One region of the Streptomyces sp. L500 genome, then DNA from elsewhere that is predicted to be linked to it. Evidence: riboswitches for the same ligand, from Rfam matches in the RefSeq annotation. Region 1 holds a riboswitch; the other holds the start of a gene.
The links. A riboswitch is a leader RNA that binds a small molecule or an ion and turns the genes downstream of it on or off. The one in region 1 is predicted to bind thiamine pyrophosphate.

Region 1 (9,198 bases):
CATGGCCCTGCGAGGCGTCTGCGGCTAGCGGCAGCCGAGCGCTCGGGCCCACCGGCCACAGCCGGGAGGGGGCGCGGCGCAGCATCCACGGTGGCAGGAGCGTCAGCGGGTCGAGGTAGTCCTCCCCGCGGCGCAGGCCCCAGTGGAGACAACCGTGGCCCGGGCAATGGGCCGAGCCGGCCTCCAGGAGGCCGATGATCTGACCGGCGTCGACGTGGTCGCCCTCGCGCACCGTCGCCCGTACGGGTTCGTATGTCGTCCGCAGGGCGGGGGCGAGCTCCACCGCCACCACGCCCCGCCCCGCGATCCGGCCCGCGAAGGAGATCCGGCCCGGGGTGGCGGCCCGGACCGGCAGGCCGGGGCCGGCCGCGAGGTCGACGCCCCGGTGGCCCGCCGCCCAGCGGGCCGGGGGCGGCTCCCAGGCCCGCAGGACCAGGGGCCGGGCGCCCCGGGCGCCCGCGACGGGCCAGGACCGGTCGCCGCCGGGGCCGCCCGACGCCCTGGGTGGGCCGGGGGCCGGGGGAGCGGGGCCCGAGACGGCCGTCGCGCAGGTCAGGAACAGGAAGGTCGGGAACAGGATCAGGGCCGTGAGCGCGCAGAGCGTGAGCGCCCGTCCGGCCGTGGCACGTCGTCGGGCGGAGAAGCCGGAGAAGTCGGCGAAGGCGGAGAAGTCGGTTCGTCGCATGGAGTAACCATGGCCGGGGCCGGCGAATCGTGGGGATCTTGATCCGGATCTGTGGACTACTCGTGGGTTGTGGACAACGCCGTCACCCGGGGGTTCTCCGGTCCCGTACACTTCTCATGGCGATCCGGGTCACCGGGTCGACTTCGCACGCCCCGCCACTGACGCGTCAGACCCTCTCGGGCAGCACGGTGGCCGTGTCTCTCGGTCCGTGAAACGGCTCCTCGCAAGGGATTCGTTCGCGGCAGGCGCGTCGGGGCGTCAGGAGCGGCGGCCGCCCGGCCGTCGTGGAACCGAGTATTTCAAGGAGCGCGGCCATGGCCGTCGTCACGATGCGGGAGCTGCTGGAGAGCGGCGTCCACTTCGGTCACCAGACCCGTCGTTGGAACCCGAAGATGAAGCGTTTCATCTTCACGGAGCGCAACGGCATCTACATCATCGACCTGCTCCAGTCGCTGTCGTACATCGACCGCGCCTACGAGTTCGTGAAGGAGACCGTCGCGCACGGTGGCTCCATCATGTTCGTCGGTACGAAGAAGCAGGCCCAGGAGGCCATCGCCGAGCAGGCGACCCGTGTCGGCATGCCCTACGTCAACCAGCGCTGGCTGGGCGGCATGCTCACCAACTTCTCGACCGTCTACAAGCGCCTCCAGCGCCTGAAGGAGCTCGAGCTCATCGACTTCGAGGACGTGGCCGCCTCCGGCCTCACCAAGAAGGAGCTCCTGGTCCTCTCCCGCGAGAAGGCCAAGCTGGAGAAGACCCTCGGCGGTATCCGCGAGATGCAGAAGGTGCCGAGCGCCGTCTGGGTCGTGGACACCAAGAAGGAGCACATCGCCGTCGGTGAGGCGCGCAAGCTCCGCATCCCGGTCGTCGCCATCCTCGACACCAACTGCGACCCCGACGAGGTCGACTACAAGATCCCGGGCAACGACGACGCCATCCGCTCCGTCACCCTGCTCACCCGCGTGATCGCCGACGCCGTCGCCGAGGGCCTCATCGCCCGTTCCGGTGCCGCCACCGGTGACGTCAAGGCCGACAAGGCCGCCGGCGAGCCGCTGGCCGAGTGGGAGCGCGACCTGCTCGAGGGCGAGAAGAAGGACGAGGCTCCGGCCGCCGAGGCTCCGGCCGCCGAGGCCGAGGCCGAGGCTGAGAAGCCGGCCGCGGACGCCGAGCAGGCCTGACGCCCTGTACCGGACGACGGCGGGGGCCCGGTGCCCCCGCCGTCGCCCGGCGGATCCACTGTCGGACCCCGTCAGCGGGACGGGAGCCGACAGGTGTGGTGACCTCAAGACGGACCAGCCCTGCCGGATGCCCGGGTGGCACGGCGGGGCGCAGTGACGAGAAGGATTGAAGGATGGCGAACTACACCGCCGCTGACGTCAAGAAGCTCCGTGAGCAGACCGGCGCCGGCATGATGGACTGCAAGAAGGCGCTCGACGAGGCCGAGGGCAACCTCGAGAAGGCCGTCGAGATCGTCCGCGTCAAGGGCCTGAAGGGTGTGGCCAAGCGCGAGAGCCGCACCACCGAGAACGGCGCCGTCGCCTCCCTCATCGCCGAGGACAACACCTCCGGTGTCATCGTCGAGCTGAAGTGCGAGACGGACTTCGTCGCCAAGGGCGAGAAGTTCATCACCGTCGCCGACGCCCTGGCCGCCCACATCGCCAAGGCCGCCCCGGCCGACGTCGAGGCCCTCATGGCCTCCGAGATCGAGGCCGGCAAGACCGTCCAGGCGTTCGTGGACGAGGCCAACGCCACCCTCGGCGAGAAGATCGTCGTGGACCGCTTCGCGCACTTCGCCGACGGCAAGGTCTACGCCTACATGCACCGCACCGCCGCTGACCTGCCCCCGCAGGTCGGTGTCCTGGTCGAGCTGGACAAGGACAACGCCGAGGTCGCCAAGGACGTCGCGCAGCACATCGCCGCCTTCGCGCCGAAGTTCCTCACCCGTGACGCCATCCCGGCCGAGACCGTGGAGAACGAGCGCCGCGTCGCCGAGGCCACCGCTCGCGAGGAGGGCAAGCCCGAGGCCGCCCTGCCGAAGATCGTCGAGGGTCGCGTCACCGGCTTCTTCAAGGAGCAGGTCCTGCTGGACCAGCCCTTCGCCAAGGACAACAAGAAGACCGTCCAGAAGGTCCTGGACGAGGCCGGCGTCACGCTGAAGCGCTTCGCCCGCATCCGCGTCGGCGCCTGAGCCGTCCGCAGGGCAGCGAATGACCCGCGACCCGCTAGGGTCGTACGCAGTCGGCCGCTCACGGGCCGGCCGCTGATGTGACGAGGAGGCCATTGCCGCAGAGGGAACCGAAAGGATCCATCCGGCAGTGGCCTTCTTCGTATGTGCACGAGGAGAACTCCAATGAATCAGGGCGCGGACGCCACGCAGGCCGCCGGTGACACCGGCACCGACCAGGGCAATCGCCGTCGGTTCCTGCTGAAACTGTCAGGTGAGGCCTTCGCCGGCGGCGGTGGACTCGGCGTCGACCCCGATGTCGTGCACGCCATCGCCCGCGAGATCGCGGCCGTGGTCCGCGAGGGCTACGAGATCGCCGTGGTCATCGGCGGCGGGAACTTCTTCCGCGGCGCCGAGCTCCAGCAGCGCGGCATGGACCGCGCCCGCTCGGACTACATGGGCATGCTCGGCACCGTGATGAACAGCCTCGCCCTCCAGGACTTCCTGGCCAAGGAAGGCGTCGAGACCCGGGTCCAGACCGGTATCACCATGGGCCAGGTCGCCGAGCCGTTCATCCCGCTGCGCGCCGTGCGCCACCTGGAGAAGGGCCGCGTCGTGATCTTCGGCGCGGGCATGGGCATGCCCTACTTCTCCACCGACACCACCGCCGCCCAGCGCGCCCTGGAGATCCACGCCGAGGCGATCCTCATGGGCAAGAACGGCGTCGACGGGGTCTACGACTCCGACCCCAAGAAGAACCCCGACGCGGTGAAGTTCGACGCCCTCGAGTACGGCGAGGTGCTGGCCCGCGGCCTCAAGGTCGCCGACGCCACCGCGATCAGCCTGTGCATGGACAACAAGCTGCCGATCCTCGTCTTCGAGCTGCTCGCGGCGGGCAACATCGCCCGTGCGGTCAAGGGTGAGAAGATCGGCACGCTCGTGAGCGACCAGGGCACGCGGGACTGACGAGCCCGTACGCCGTCCGTCGCGGGGGCGGCCGAGGAATCGGCCGCCCCCGCGACGGACGGCAACACCGCGCCGGGGGAAGACCTCGGCACGGGGATGGACAACCGCCTGCCCGGTCGGACACCGTGCAGGAGAAGACGCGCGCAGGGGCGAGGCTCTGCTTACTGATAACACCAGGAGCAAGTGGTGATCGAAGAGATCCTCCTCGAGGCCGAGGAGAAGATGGAGAAGGCCGTTGTGGTCGCCAAGGAGGACTTCGCGGCGATCCGCACCGGGCGTGCGCACCCGGCGATGTTCAACAAGATCGTGGCCGACTACTACGGCGCGCTGACGCCCATCAATCAGCTGGCGTCGTTCTCGGTGCCCGAGCCGCGCATGGCCGTGGTCACCCCGTTCGACAAGAGCGCGCTGCGCAACATCGAGCAGGCCATCCGCGACTCGGACCTGGGCGTCAACCCGAGCAACGACGGCAGCATCATCCGGGTGACGTTCCCCGAGCTGACCGAGCAGCGCCGCCGCGAGTTCGTCAAGGTCGCCAAGACCAAGGCGGAGGACGCCAAGGTCTCGATCCGCTCCATCCGCCGCAAGGCCAAGGACGCCCTGGACAAGCTGGTCAAGGACAAGGAGTCCGGCGAGGACGACGTCCGCCGCGCGGAGAAGGAGCTCGACGACACCACCGCGAAGTACGTCGCGCAGGTGGACGAGCTGCTCAAGCACAAGGAAGCCGAGCTGCTCGAGGTCTGATGAACGACGCATCCTGGGGAGCCCCGCCACGCGCCGGTCACTGGGGGTCCACCGGCCAGGGAACCAGCCCCGGCTACGGCCGGGAGGTGCCCCTCTCGGCGGGTCCTCTGCACGTCGCGGGTGACGCGGCGCAGACTCGGCCCATGCCCATTGTGCCCGGATCAGGCGGATACCAGGACGACGGAGCCGACCGTGACCAGGGGGCCGCCCACATCGGTGGCCCCCTGTTCCGCGATGAACAGGAGCCCGACATCCGGCCGCAGGAGCCCGCCGCCCCACAGGGGCCTCCGGCGAAGAAGAGCGCGGGTCGCGATCTGCGTGCCGCGATAGGGGTGGGGGTCGGCCTCGGTGCGGTGATCCTCGCCTCCCTGTTCGTCTACAAGCCCGTCTTCCTCGGCGTGATCGTGATCGCCGTGGTGGTCGGGCTGTGGGAGCTGACCTCCCGCCTCGCCGAGCGGAAGAACATCAAGGCCCCCTTGGTGCCGCTGGCCATCGGCGGCGCCGCCATGATCGTCGCCGGTTACGTCAACGGCGCCGAGGGCGCGTGGGTGGCCATGGCCTTCACCGCGCTCGCCGTGCTCGTCTGGCGGATGACGGAGCCGCCGGACGACTACCTCAAGGACGTCACGGCCGGCATCTTCGCGGCGTTCTACGTGCCCTTCCTCGCCACGTTCGTGGCGCTGATACTGGCCGCCGACGACGGTGCCTGGCGGGTGCTGACGTTCCTGATCCTGACGGTCGTCAGCGACACCGGGGCGTACGCGGTGGGCTGGCGGTTCGGGCGGCACAAGCTCGCGCCGCGCATCAGCCCCGGCAAGACCCGCGAGGGCCTGATCGGCGCGGTGCTGTTCGCGATGGTGGCGGGCGCGCTGTGCATGCAGCTGCTGATCGACGACGGGGTGTGGTGGCAGGGCCTGCTGCTGGGCCTCGCGGTGGCGGTCAGCGCCACGCTCGGCGACCTCGGCGAATCCATGATCAAGCGGGATCTGGGGATCAAGGACATGGGCGCCCTGCTCCCCGGCCACGGCGGGATCATGGACCGGCTGGACTCGCTGCTGCCGACCGCGCCGGTGGTGTGGCTGCTGATGGTGGCCTTCGTCGGCTCCTGATGCCGAACGGCCCTGACCTGGGCTTTTCGGAAGGTGTTCGATACGTGAGGGGTCCGTCGTCCACAGGACGGCGGGCCCCCTCCGTATGTCTGCGACACTGGTGGGACCATGCCTGCACCCGGAGAACTCACTTTCGTCGCCCCCCGCGGAGCCAAGCTGCCCCCGCGGCACCTCGCCGACCTCAGCCCCGCCGAGCGCCGCGAGGCCGTCGCCGCGATCGGCGAGAAGCCGTTCCGCGCCAAGCAGCTGTCCCAGCACTACTTCGCCCGCTACGCCCACGACCCGGCGCAGTGGACGGACATCCCGGCGGCGGCCCGCGAGAAGCTCGCCGATGAGCTGCTGCCGGACCTGATGAGCGTGGTGCGGCACATCTCGTGCGACGACGACACCACCCGCAAGACCCTCTGGCGGCTGCACGACGGCAAGCTCGTCGAGTCCGTCCTGATGCGCTACCCGGACCGGGTCACCATGTGCATCAGCTCCCAGGCGGGCTGCGGCATGAACTGCCCGTTCTGCGCCACCGGCCAGGCCGGGCTGGACCGCAACCTGTCCACCGCCGAGATCGTCCACCAGATCGTCGACGGCATGCGCGCCCTGCGCGACGGCGAGGTGCCCGGCGGCCCGGCGCGGCTGTCCAACATCGTCTTCATGGGCATGGGCGAGCCGCTGGCCAACTACAAGCGCGTCGTCGGCGCCATCCGCCGGCTGACCGACCCCGAGCCGGACGGCCTGGGCCTGTCCCAGCGCGGCATCACCGTCTCCACGGTCGGCCTGGTCCCGGCCATGCACCGGTTCGCCGACGAGGGCTTCAAGTGCCGTCTCGCGGTCTCGCTCCACGCGCCCGACGACGAGCTGCGCGACACCCTGGTGCCGGTCAACACCCGCTGGAAGGTCCGCGAGGTCCTCGACGCCGCCTGGGAGTACGCGGAGAAGTCCGGCCGCCGGATCTCCATCGAGTACGCCCTGATCCGCGACATCAACGACCAGGCCTGGCGCGGCGACCTGCTCGGCCGGCTCCTCAAGGGCAAGCGGGTGCACGTCAACCTGATCCCGCTCAACCCCACCCCCGGCTCCAAGTGGACGGCGTCCCGCCCGGAGGACGAGCGCGCCTTCGTCCAGGCCATCGCCGCCCACGGCGTGCCCGTGACCGTACGGGACACCCGCGGCCAGGAGATCGACGGCGCCTGCGGCCAGCTGGCCGCCACCGAGCGCTGAGCCGTGTCAGTGCCGGCCGGGGAGACCGGTCGGCACTGATACGGTGCCTTTCGTACAAATGAACAATCCGACAGGGGAGCGCCCAGGGCGCTGAGAGTGCGGCACGGCCCGCAGACCCTCGGACCTGATCCGGTTAGTACCGGCGTAGGGAGTCAGCACCACCATGAACACCAGCCTTCGGCGTGCCGTCGTGGCGACGGCCGTCGCCACCCTCGGCCTTCCGGCGCTCGCCGCCTGCGGCGGCTCCGGCGACAAGGGCGGTGAGGCGTCGGGCGGCAAGACCGTCACCCTCGTCTCCCACGACTCGTTCGTCGCCTCGGACTCCGTGCTCCAGGAGTTCACCCGGCAGACCGGCTACAAGGTCAAGGTCGTCAAGGGCGGCGACGCCGGTCAGGCCGTCAACCAGGCGATCCTCTCCAAGAGCCACCCGCAGGGCGACGTCTTCTTCGGCGTCGACAACACCCTGCTCTCCCGGGCCCTCGACAACGGCATCTTCACCCCCTACGAAGCCAAGGGCCTGGACCGGGTCCCCAAGGAGTTCCAGGCCGACGCCGCCCAGCACCGCGTCACGCCCGTCGACACCGGCGAGATCTGCGTCAACTACGACCGCGCGTACTTCGCCGACCACAAACTGGACCCGCCGAAGACGTTCGACGACCTGATCAAGCCGGAGTACAAGGGCCTCCTCGTCACCGAGAACGCCGCCACCTCCTCGCCCGGCCTCGCCTTCCAGCTCGCCACCGCCGCCAAGTACGGCGACGACGGCTGGAAGGACTACTGGAGCAAGCTCAAGGCCAACGGCGTCGAGGTCGTCGACGGCTGGGAGCAGGCCTACAACGAGCGCTTCTCCGGCTCCGCCGGCGGGAAGAAGGCCAAGGGCGACAAGCCCCTCGTCGTCTCCTACGCCTCCAGCCCGCCCGCCGAGGTCGTCGGCGCCAAGCCGCTGCCGAAGGAGGGCCCGACCGGCGTCGCGACCGGCACCTGCTTCCGGCAGACCGAGTTCGCCGGCCTCCTCAAGGGCGCGAAGAACACCGAGGGCGGCAAGGCCCTCGTCGACTTCATGCTGAGCAGGACGTTCCAGGAGGACATGCCCCTCCAGATGTACGTCAAGCCGGTCAGCCAGGACGCCAAGCTGCCCGAGGTCTTCACCCGGTACGGCGCGCAGGTCACCGACCCGCAGACGCTCGCCCCGGAGAAGATCGCCAAGAACCGCGACCAGTGGGTCAAGGAATGGTCCTCGCTCGTCCTGAAGTAACCGAAGCCGGGACGGCCGGCGCGCCCGACGTGACCGGCGCGCCCGCCGGAAGGCAGGCCGCCGGGAGGGCGCCGGGCGCCCGCCGGGCGGCGACGCGGCTCGGCCTGATGGCCGTGCCGCTCGCCTTCTTCGGCGTCTTCTTCGCCTACCCCGTCGCCTCGATCGTCACCCGCGGCCTCACGGACGGCGGCCGGTGGCAGCTCGCCCGCGTGGGCGAGGTGCTCACCGACCCCGGCATCCGCGACGTCCTGTGGTTCACGCTCTGGCAGGCGGCCGCCTCCACCGCCCTGACCCTCCTGCTCGCCCTCCCCGGCGCCTACGTCTTCGCACGCCTCGACTTCCCCGGCAAACGGCTGCTCAGAGCCGTCGTCACGGTCCCGTTCGTGCTGCCGACCGTCGTCGCCGGCTCGGCGTTCCTGGCACTCGTGGGCCGGGGCGGGCTGCTGGACGAGCTGTGGGGCGTCCGCCTGGACACCACGATCTGGGCGATCCTCCTCGCCCACGTCTTCTTCAACTACGCCGTGGTCGTCCGCACCGTCGGCGGGCTGTGGGCCCAGCTCGACCCCCGCCAGGAGGAGGCGGCCCGCGTCCTCGGCGCCGGCCGCCTCGCCGCCTGGCGCCGGGTGACCCTGCCCGCGCTCGGCCCCGCCGTGGCCGCCGCCGCCCTCATGGTCTTCCTCTTCACCTTCACCTCCTTCGGCGTCGTCCAGATCCTCGGCGGACCCCGCTACGCCACGCTGGAGGTGGAGATCTACCAGCGGACGGCGCAGCTCCTCGACCTGCCCACGGCCGCCGTCCTCACCCTGCTCCAGTTCGTCGTCGTGGCCGCGCTGCTGGCCGTCCACGCCCGGACCGTACGGCGCCGTGAGGCGACGCTGCGGCTCGTGGACGCCTCCCGCACCGCCCGCCGCCCGCGCGGCGCCGGCCAGTGGGCGCTGCTGGCGTCCGTCCTCGCCGTCGTCGCGCTGCTGGTGGTGCTGCCGCTCGCCGTCCTCGTCCTGCGCTCCTTCGAGGGCCCCGACGGCTACGGCCTCGCCTCCTACCGCGCCCTCGCCTCGGC
Region 2 (9,198 bases), on a different contig from region 1:
GTGGGGGTAGGACTGCTGCTGACCGTAGGCGTCGTACGTCTCGTAGGACGGAGGACGGTTGCCGATGTACGGGTCGGAGTAGGACGCGTACTGGCCTTGGGCCTGCCCGTAGTCGAAGCCGCCGCCGTACTGGCCGCCCTGGGCGGGCTGGCCGCCGTACTGGCCGAAGTCGGTCGCGGCCGGGGCTTCGTGGCCCATGAGGTGGGGCTGTTCGGCGGTCGGCTGCGGGGGGACGCCGTGCGTCAGGTCGGGGGTGCCGCCGAGGCCGGCGCTCATGGCCGGGGCGCCCGCCGGGGCGCCGAGCGTCGGCAGGGCGTCGGGGCCGGAGGCGGGCAGGGTCAGGTCGGAGGGCGCCGGGGAGGGGCCGGCCGGGGCCGGGGGCCGCTCGCCGCCCTTGCGGCGGCGCCCGGCGCGGCCGCCGGCGGCCCGGGACTTCCCCGCGGCGGAACGGCTGGAACGGCTGGAACCGGTGGCACCAGCGGAATCGGCCGGTCCGCCCGGCTCCGCGCCGGCGCCGCCCGGCCCGTCGCCGTCCTCGGCCGCGCCCCGGCGTAGGGCCCAGCCCCGGGAGAAGCCGCGCCGGAAGGAGAGCGTCACAAAGGTCTGCCCCACCCCGAAGGCGAGGGCGCCGATGACGATGACGACCACGGACGGCACGAGCACGCCCGCGACCACGCCGAGGAAGCCGGTGAAGGCGAGCAGCCGCCAGCGCAACCGCGCCTTGTACTGCAGCAGCACCTCGGCGAGCAGCCAGAGCGCGACGACGCCGAACGCGATGTAGAGGACCGTCCAGCCCATCCAACGCCCCTCTCGTACGGCCGCCGTCGCCGGCCGGCCGTCAGGACCGCTGGTGCAGTCCCAGGTTCTGGTAGATCTCCAACGTGGCCGTGGAGTGGTTCAGGGTAATGAAATGCAACCCGGGAATCTCCTCGGCCATCAACCGAGCACACAGGTCCGTCGCGTACTCGATCCCGATTGAGCGTACAGCGGCCGTGTCGTCCTTGACCGCGAGGATCCGTTCAGCGAGCTCCGAGGGGAACGCCGCGTTGCTGAGCTGTGCGAACCGTTCGATCTGCCGCACGTTGGTGACCGGCATGATTTCGGGGATGATCGGGGTGTCGCAGCCGGCCGCCGCGACCCGGTCGCGCAGCCGCAGATAGTCCTCCGGGTGGAAGAACATCTGGGTGATGGCGAAGTCGGCGCCCGCCCGGCACTTGTCCACGAAGTGCCGGATGTCCGACTCCCATTCCGTGGAGCGCGGGTGCATCTCGGGGAAGGCGGCGACGCCCACGCAGAAGTCGCCGGACTCCTTGATGAGGCTGACGAGCTCGGCGGCGTACCGGACACCCTCGGGGTGGCGCACCCACTCGCCCATGGGGTCGCCGGGCGGGTCGCCGCGCAGCGCGAGCATGTTGCGGATGCCCACGTCGGCGTACTGCCCGATGACGTTGCGCAGTTCGGCGACCGAGTGGTTGACGGCCGTGAGGTGGGCGACGGGGGTCAGCGTGGTGTCGGTGGCGATGCGTTCGGTGGCGCGGACCGTGCCCTCGCGGGAGGAGCCGCCGGCGCCGTAGGTCACGGAGACGAACGTGGGGGCGACGGCTTCGATCCGCCGGATGGCGTCCCACAGGGTCCGTTCGCCCTTCTCCGTCCTGGGGGCGGCGAACTCGAACGAGTACGAGCGCTCTCCGGAGGCGAGCAGCTCACGGACGGTGCGCGCGTGGTCCGTCCTGGTGGAGGCAGTGCCAAGGGCCATACCGGCAAGTTAACCAGCGGCGCGCCGGGCACCCCAACCAAGAATGGCGTTATGCCCGTTTGATCCGGCGGATGCCCATGATCCGTCCCACTCCTTGGACAGCGGCGGTCACGCGTCGTAGGCGCGGACGCGCTTGGCGAGCTGGGCGGCGGCCTCGCCGGGGTCGTCCGCCTCGGTGATCGCGCGGACCACGACCACACGGCGCGCACCCGCCTCCAGCACCTGCTCCAGGTTGCCCGCGTCGATGCCGCCGATGGCGAACCAGGGCCGGGCGGGCGCGAGGGAGGCCGCGTAGCGGACGAGGTCGAGGCCGGGGGCGTGGCGGCCGGGCTTGGTGGGGGTGGGCCAGCAGGGGCCGGTGCAGAAGTAGTCCACGCCGGGCTCGGCGACGGCGGCGGCCACCTCGGCCTCGGCGTGCGTCGAGCGGCCGATGAGGATCTCGTCGCCGAGGATCGCCCGGGCGGCGGGCACGGGCAGATCGCCCTGGCCCAGGTGGAGGACGTCGGAGGCGGCGGCGTGGGCGACGTCGGCGCGGTCGTTGACCGCGAGGAGCCTGCCGTGGCGGCGGGCGGCCTCGGCGAGGACGGCGAGGTGCTCCAGCTCCTCCCCGGCCTCCATGCCCTTGTCGCGGAGCTGGACGACGTCCACTCCGGAGGAGAGGACCGCGTCGAGGAACTCCGGCAGATCACCCTGGCGCTTGCGCGCGTCGGTGCACAGGTACAGCCGGGCCTCGGCGAGCCGCTCGCGCGCGGTGACGGACATGGGTGCATCTCCCCCGGGTGGGCGGTGTGCGGGCGCGGGCCGGGGCCTCGGGCCCGCACACCGGACGGTGGTTCTCAGGCGGTGCGGATGGTGCTGGCGGTGCTACGTACGGCTCAGACGGCGAGCGCCTGGGCGCGGCGCTTCACCTCCGTGCCGCGATTCTCGCTCAGCGCCTGCGCGGGGGTGCCGGGCAGGGTCGGGTCGGCGGTGAACAGCCACTCCAGCATCTCTTCATCGCTGAAGCCGTCGTCACGCAGCAGCGTCAGGGTCCCGGCCAGGCCCTTGACGACCTTGCCCTCGCTGATGAAAGCGGCGGGCACCATGAGCACACGGTTCTCGCCACGGCGCACGGCGATCAGCTGGCCCTCCTTGACCAGCTGCCGGACACGCGTCACCTCGACGCCCATCATCTCCGCGATGTCGGGGAGGTTGAGCCAGGCGGGTACGAGCGCATCGATCTTCACGTCAATCTCGGTCACGGGACAAGCCTGCCATCCGGGACTGACAGTCGGTAGCCGGGTTGACCCGAGCCGGGCCCCGGCCACCCCACCGGCCCCTCCGGTCCCGTCAGACCACGGCGGCCTTCAGCGGGACGGACGCGTCCGCCGCCCTGGTCCGGTCGAGGACCGCGCCCTTCTCGATGAGCTTGCGCCCCTGGGCCAGATCGCGCGGCCGCCCCACGGCCAACAGGGCCACCAGCACGCCCGAGCGCAGCCAGCACACCGTCCAGGCCGCACCGGCGGGGTTGCCGCGCCAGACCAGCTCGTCGGCGGAGGCGTGGTGCCCCGCGTACTGCACGAACCGGCCGAACTGCTCGGACCAGAAGTACGGCACGGGGTCGTAGACCGAGCCCTCCTCGGGGCCGTGGACGATGTTCTCGGCGACGGTCCGGGGGCCCTGGAGGGCGTTGTCCCAGTGGTGGACGAGCAGCCGTTCGCCGTAGCGGGCCGAGGGGAAGGAGGCGCAGTCGCCGACCGCGTAGACGTCCGGCAGCGAGGTGCGCAGGCGGTCGTCGGTGACGACGGAGCGGTCCGCCGCCAGTTCGGCGCCCGAGCCCGCGAGCCAGCCCGTGGCGGGGCGCGCCCCGATGCCGACGACGACCGCGTCGGCGGGCAGCCGGGTGCCGTCGTCGAGGACGACCGCGCCGGGCTCGACGGCCGTGACCCGGGCGCCGGTCAGCAGCCGGGCGCCGCTGTGGGCGTACCAGTCGACCATGTGGGCGGCGACCTCGGCGGGCATGGCGCCCGCGAGCGGCCGGTCGGCGGCCTCGACGACCGTCACCCGGCAGCCCGCCTCGCGGGCGGCGGTGGCGAACTCGGCGCCGATCCAGCCCGCCCCGACGGCGACGATGTCCTGCTGCCGGGTGAGGACGGGGCGCAGCCGCTCGGCGTCGTCGACGGTGCGCAGGACGTGGACGCCGGGCAGGTCCCCGGCGCCGGGCAGGCCGATGGGCTCGGCGCCGGTGGCGACGACCAGGACGTCGTAGCCGAGGGGTCCCGCGTCGGTGTCCAGGACGTGCTCGGCGGCGCGCAGACCGGTGGCCGTGAGGCCGAGCCGCAGGTCGATGCCGAGCGAGCCGAAGTCCACGGCGAAGGCGGAGCCCTCGGCCTTGCCGAGCAGCACGGACTTGGACAGGGGCGGCCGGTCGTAGGGCTGGTGGGGCTCGGCGCCCAGGAGGGTGATCGCGCCCTGCCAGCCCTGTTCGCGCAGGGCGATGGCGGTCTGCACCCCGGCCATGCCCGCGCCGACGATCACGACGCGCCGGTCACTGCTGGTGTTCGTCTCCTCGCTCACACGATCAACTGTAGGCCCGACGCCCCGGTAGGCCGGAGCACCGCGTGAGGAGACCTCTGACACAACGTCATGACGGCGGCGTCGCGACGCGGTGGGCCGTACGGGCCGCCGGCCGGGCCCGGCCGCCCTTCCGGGCGGTCCTCGGGCCGTACTAGGGTGGCAAGCTGCAAGCACTCGCGGGAGCCCGGGCGGACCGGGCTGAGAGGGAGGCTGGACGGCCTCCGACCGTACGAACCTGATCCGGGTCATGCCGGCGAAGGGAGGGGCTGGACGCCCATGCACGCGCATCGAACCCCTGGGGATCGAACACCGGCACATCGAACCAGGGCGCGTCCCACGCGCCCGCGCCATCTCGGCCCCGGCCCGCGGACACCCGACGTCCTGGTGGTCGGCGGTGGTCTGATCGGCCTGGTCACGGCCTGGCGCGCGGCCCAGCGGGGGCTGCGCGTGGCCGTGGCCGACCCCGCGCCCGGCGGGGGCGCGGCCCGGGTGGCCGCCGGGATGCTGGCCGCCGTCACCGAGCTCCACTACGGCGAGGAGACCCTCCTCGCCCTCAACCTGGCCTCCGCCCGGCGCTACCCCGCCTTCACGGCCGAGCTGGAGGAGGCCAGCGGCCAGGACACCGGCTACCGCGCCTGCGGGACGCTCGCGGTCGCCCTGGACGCCGACGACCGGGCCCATCTGCGGGAGCTCCACGCCCTCCAGCAGCGCTGCGGCCTGGAGTCGCAATGGCTGACCGGGCGCGAGTGCCGCCGGCTGGAGCCGATGCTCGCGCCGGGCGTGCGCGGCGGGCTCCACGCCCTCGGCGACCACCAGACCGACCCCCGGCGGCTCGCCCGGGCGCTGCTCGTGGCCTGCGAGCGCGAGGGGGTCGCTTTCCACCGCTCGGAGGCGGTACGGCTGCTGCTGACCGGCGACCGGGCCACGGGAGCGCTGCTCGCCGACGGCACCCGGCTGGCCGCCGGCCGGACCGTCCTGGCCGCCGGAAGCCTCAGCGGCCGGCTGGCGGGCCTGCCCGAGGACGTCGTACCGCCGGTGCGCCCGGTCAAGGGCCAGGTCCTGCGGCTGAGCGTGCCCGGGTCGTACACGGCCGTGAACGGGCCGTTCCTCTCCCGGACCGTCCGGGCCGTGGTGCGCGGCGGGCACGTCTACCTCGTGCCGCGCGAGAACGGCGAGCTGGTCGTCGGGGCGACGACCGAGGAACTGGGCTGGGACACGACCGTGACGGCCGGGGGCGTCTACGAGTTGCTGCGTGACGCCCACGAGCTGGTGCCCGGCATCACCGAGCTGCCGCTCGTGGAGACCCTCGCCGGGCTGCGCCCCGGCTCGCCCGACAACGCCCCGCTGCTGGGCCCGACCGCCCTGCCGGGCCTGTACGCGGCCACCGGCCACCACCGCAACGGCGTGCTCCTCACCCCCGTCACCGGGGACGTGATGGCCGAGGTGCTGACCACCGGCCGGCTGCCCGAGGAGGCCCGCCCGTTCTCCCCCCGACGCTTCACCACCCCCGTACTCCAGGAGCAGCCCGCATGACCACGCACATCATCAGCGTCAACGGCGAGCGGCGCGCCGTCCCGGCGGGGACGACGCTCGACGGGCTCGTGGCGACGCTCACCACGGCGCGCGGCGGGGTCGCCGCCGCCGTCAACGAGGCCGTGGTCCCCCGGGGCCAGTGGCCGGCGACCGCCCTCGGCGAGGGCGACCGCGTCGAGGTGCTCACCGCGGTGCAGGGAGGCTGATCAGTACAGATGGCGGACGATCTGCTCACCATCGCGGACACCCCGTTCACCTCCCGGCTGATCATGGGCACGGGTGGTGCCCCCAGCCTGGACGTCCTGGAACGCGCCCTCATCGCCTCCGGCACGGAGCTGACGACGGTCGCCATGCGGCGGCTGGACGCGACGGTACGGGGGTCCGTGCTCTCCGTCCTGGAGAAGCACGGCATCCGGGTGCTGCCGAACACGGCGGGCTGCTTCACGGCGGGCGAGGCGGTCCTCACCGCCCGGCTGGCCCGGGAGGCGCTCGGCACGGACTGGGTCAAGCTGGAGGTGATCGCCGACGAGCGCACCCTGCTGCCCGACCCGATCGAGCTCCTGGACGCGGCGGAGATCCTCGTCGACGACGGCTTCACCGTGCTGCCGTACACCAACGACGACCCCGTCCTGGCCCGGAAGCTGGAGGACGTCGGCTGCGCGGCGATCATGCCGCTGGGCGCGCCCATCGGCTCGGGCCTGGGCATCCGCAACCCCCACAACTTCCAGCTGATCACCGAGCGCGCCACCGTCCCGGTGATCCTCGACGCGGGCGCGGGCACCGCGTCGGACGCGGCGCTGGCCATGGAGCTGGGGTGCGCGGCGGTGATGCTGGCGTCGGCGGTGACGCGGGCGCAGGAGCCGGTGCTCATGGCGGAGGCGATGCGGCACGCGGTCGAGGCGGGCCGGCTGGCCCACCGCGCGGGGCGCATCCCGCGGCGGCACTTCGCGGAGGCGTCGTCTCCTGCGGAGGGCTTGGCGATGCTGGACCCGGAGCGGCCCGCGTTCGCGTGACGCGGGTGCGCCTGCGGCGAGCCGGCCCCGGTCCCGCCCTTTCACCGTTTCCTAGGGGGCTGCGCCCCCTAGGACCCCCCGGTTTGTGGGCAGGCGTTCCGCAGGGCGGAACAGGTGGGCACAAACCGGGCCACCGGGCCGCACCCGGAAACGCGGCCCGCCCCCCGGGATCCGGCCCCGGCCCGCCGCAGTCGCAACGACTCGTAGACTCGTGTGCCGTGGATACGACCCTGCCCGACCCCCTTGTCGACCAGCTGCTCGACGGCCGCTACCGCGTCGAGGCGCGAGTCGCCGTGGGCGGCATGGCCACCGTCTACCGCGCCCTGGACACCCGGCTCGACCGGGTGCTCGCCCTGAAGGTGATGCACCCCTCGCTCGCCGCGGACGCCGCCTTCGTGGAGCGCTTCATCCGCGAGGCCAAATCCGTCGCCCGGCTCGACCACCCCAACGTGGTGAGCGTCTTCGACCAAGGCACGGACGGCGCGTACGTCTATCTGGCGATGGAGTACGTCGCGGGCTGCACCCTCCGCGACATCCTGCGCGAGCGCGGCGCCCTGGGCCCGCGTGCCGCGCTCGACATCGCCGAGCCGGTGCTGGCCGCCCTGGGCGCCGCCCACCTCGCGGGGCTGGTGCACCGGGACATGAAGCCGGAGAACGTGCTCATCGGCGACGACGGCCGGGTCAAGGTCGCCGACTTCGGGCTCGTCCGCACGGTGGACACCAACACCACGAGCAGCACCGGTGCCGTCCTGGGCACGGTGTCGTACCTCGCACCCGAGCAGATCGAGCAGGGCACGGCCGATCCCCGCGCGGACGTCTACGCGTGCGGCGTCGTCCTGTACGAGATGCTGACCGGCGCCAAGCCGCACAGCGGCGGCACGCCCGCGCAGGTCCTCTACCAGCACCTCCACGAGGACGTGCCGGCCCCGTCGGCCGCCGTCCCGGGGCTCGCGCCGGAGCTGGACGCCCTGGTGGCCTCGGCCACGGCCCGGGACCCGCGGCTGCGCCCGGCCGACGCGGCCGGCCTGCTGGGGCAGCTCCGCCAGGCGCGCGCGGCCCTGTCCGACGAGCAGCTGGACCTGGTCCCGCCGAGGGCGGCGACCCCCGCCCCGGCCGGTTCCGAGGACCGTACGAGCGTGATCCCCCGCCCGGCCGCGCCACTGCCCGCCCAGGAGGACGCGCTCAACCGCACCACCCGGCTGGAGCTCCCGGCGACGCCGCCGCCCCCACCGCCGACCCCCGAACACGCGCACGGGCACGGGCACGCCCACCCGCCCGCTCCCGGCCCGCGCCGGGGGCCGCTGGCGGGGCTGTCCCGGCGCTGGGTCCTCGCGGTCGCGGCCGCGTTGCTGGCCGTGCTGGCGGGCACCGGCGTCTGGTACATCAACTCCGGCCAGTTCACTTCCGTGCCGGCGGTCCTGGACATGACGCAGGACAAGGCGACGGCCGAGCTGGACAAGGCCGGGCTCGGCGTGAAGACGCAGCAGGCGTTCAGCGACACCGTCGAGCGCGGCCACGTCATCGCCACCGACCCCAAGCCGGGCGAGCGCATCCGCAACACCGGCAAGGTCACCATCACCGTCTCGCGCGGCCCGCAGAAGGCCGAGGTGCCCAATGTCGCCGGGCTGTCCCTCGACGAGGCGAAGAAGAAGATCCAGGGCCAGGGCCTGACGGTCGGGGACGTCACCCGGCAGTTCAGCGACGAGACCCCCAAGGACGCGGTCCTGTCCACCGACCCCAGGCCGGGCACCGAGCTGCGGCCCGACACTGCCGTGGCCGTCGTCGTCAGCAAGGGCAAGCAGATCCCCGTGCCGAACGTGACGGGCATGCCGCAGGCGGACGCCACCGCCACGCTGCGGGACGCCGGTTTCGACGTCAAGGTCGCGGACGCGCAGGTGTACTCCGACAAGCCGCAGGGCGCGGTGGCCCAGCAGTCCCCGGGCCAGGGCGAGAAGGCCGCCCAGGGCGACACCGTCACCCTCACGATCTCCAAGGGCAGGGAGATGGTCACGGTCCCGGACGTCACCGGGAAGAGCGAGGCCGTCGCCAAGCAGATCCTGACCGCCGCGGGCTTCCAGGTGAAGGTCGACCGGCCGTTCTTCTTCCCGCAGGACTCCGTCGACAGCCAGTCCGTGCGGGGCGGCTCGCAGGCGGCCAAGGGCGACACCATCGTCATCAAGCTGAAGAGCGGTTTCTGAGCGTCATGAGCGATACCCACGACCTCCTGCCCGGCCCGGCGCGCAATCCCGTCGGCGGTCATGTCCCCGTCGCCGGCGGGCTCGCCAGGGTCGGCCTGGCCTACGCGCGGGAGCTGGCCGCCGAGGCCGTCCAGGTCTTCGT

Region 2: another riboswitch for thiamine pyrophosphate. It lies ahead of thiO (glycine oxidase ThiO); the one in region 1 lies ahead of ACX9I7_RS19130 (thiamine ABC transporter substrate-binding protein).

The regions. Positions count from the first base shown of each region.
Region 1 covers NZ_JBTOLC010000019.1:60,037-69,234, forward strand. The annotation lists gene ACX9I7_RS19090 (TetR/AcrR family transcriptional regulator) at 1-28, shown strand, start outside; partial or broken gene ACX9I7_RS19095 (peptidoglycan DD-metalloendopeptidase family protein) at 167-685, opposite strand; gene rpsB (30S ribosomal protein S2) at 1,000-1,863, shown strand; gene tsf (translation elongation factor Ts) at 2,037-2,873, shown strand; gene pyrH (UMP kinase) at 3,036-3,815, shown strand; gene frr (ribosome recycling factor) at 4,002-4,559, shown strand; gene ACX9I7_RS19120 (phosphatidate cytidylyltransferase) at 4,559-5,668, shown strand; gene rlmN (23S rRNA (adenine(2503)-C(2))-methyltransferase RlmN) at 5,777-6,883, shown strand; TPP riboswitch at 6,946-7,051, shown strand; gene ACX9I7_RS19130 (thiamine ABC transporter substrate-binding protein) at 7,047-8,138, shown strand; gene ACX9I7_RS19135 (ABC transporter permease) at 8,246-9,198, shown strand, end outside.
Region 2 covers NZ_JBTOLC010000005.1:143,563-152,760, reverse strand. The annotation lists gene ACX9I7_RS08290 (hypothetical protein) at 1-798, opposite strand, end outside; gene metF (methylenetetrahydrofolate reductase [NAD(P)H]) at 839-1,756, opposite strand; gene thiE (thiamine phosphate synthase) at 1,865-2,518, opposite strand; gene ACX9I7_RS08275 (Rv2175c family DNA-binding protein) at 2,632-2,997, opposite strand; gene ACX9I7_RS08270 (NAD(P)/FAD-dependent oxidoreductase) at 3,086-4,255, opposite strand; TPP riboswitch at 4,479-4,591, shown strand; gene thiO (glycine oxidase ThiO) at 4,697-5,845, shown strand; gene thiS (sulfur carrier protein ThiS) at 5,842-6,051, shown strand; gene ACX9I7_RS08255 (thiazole synthase) at 6,061-6,858, shown strand; gene pknB (Stk1 family PASTA domain-containing Ser/Thr kinase) at 7,077-9,056, shown strand; gene ACX9I7_RS08245 (deoxyribonuclease IV) at 9,062-9,198, shown strand, end outside.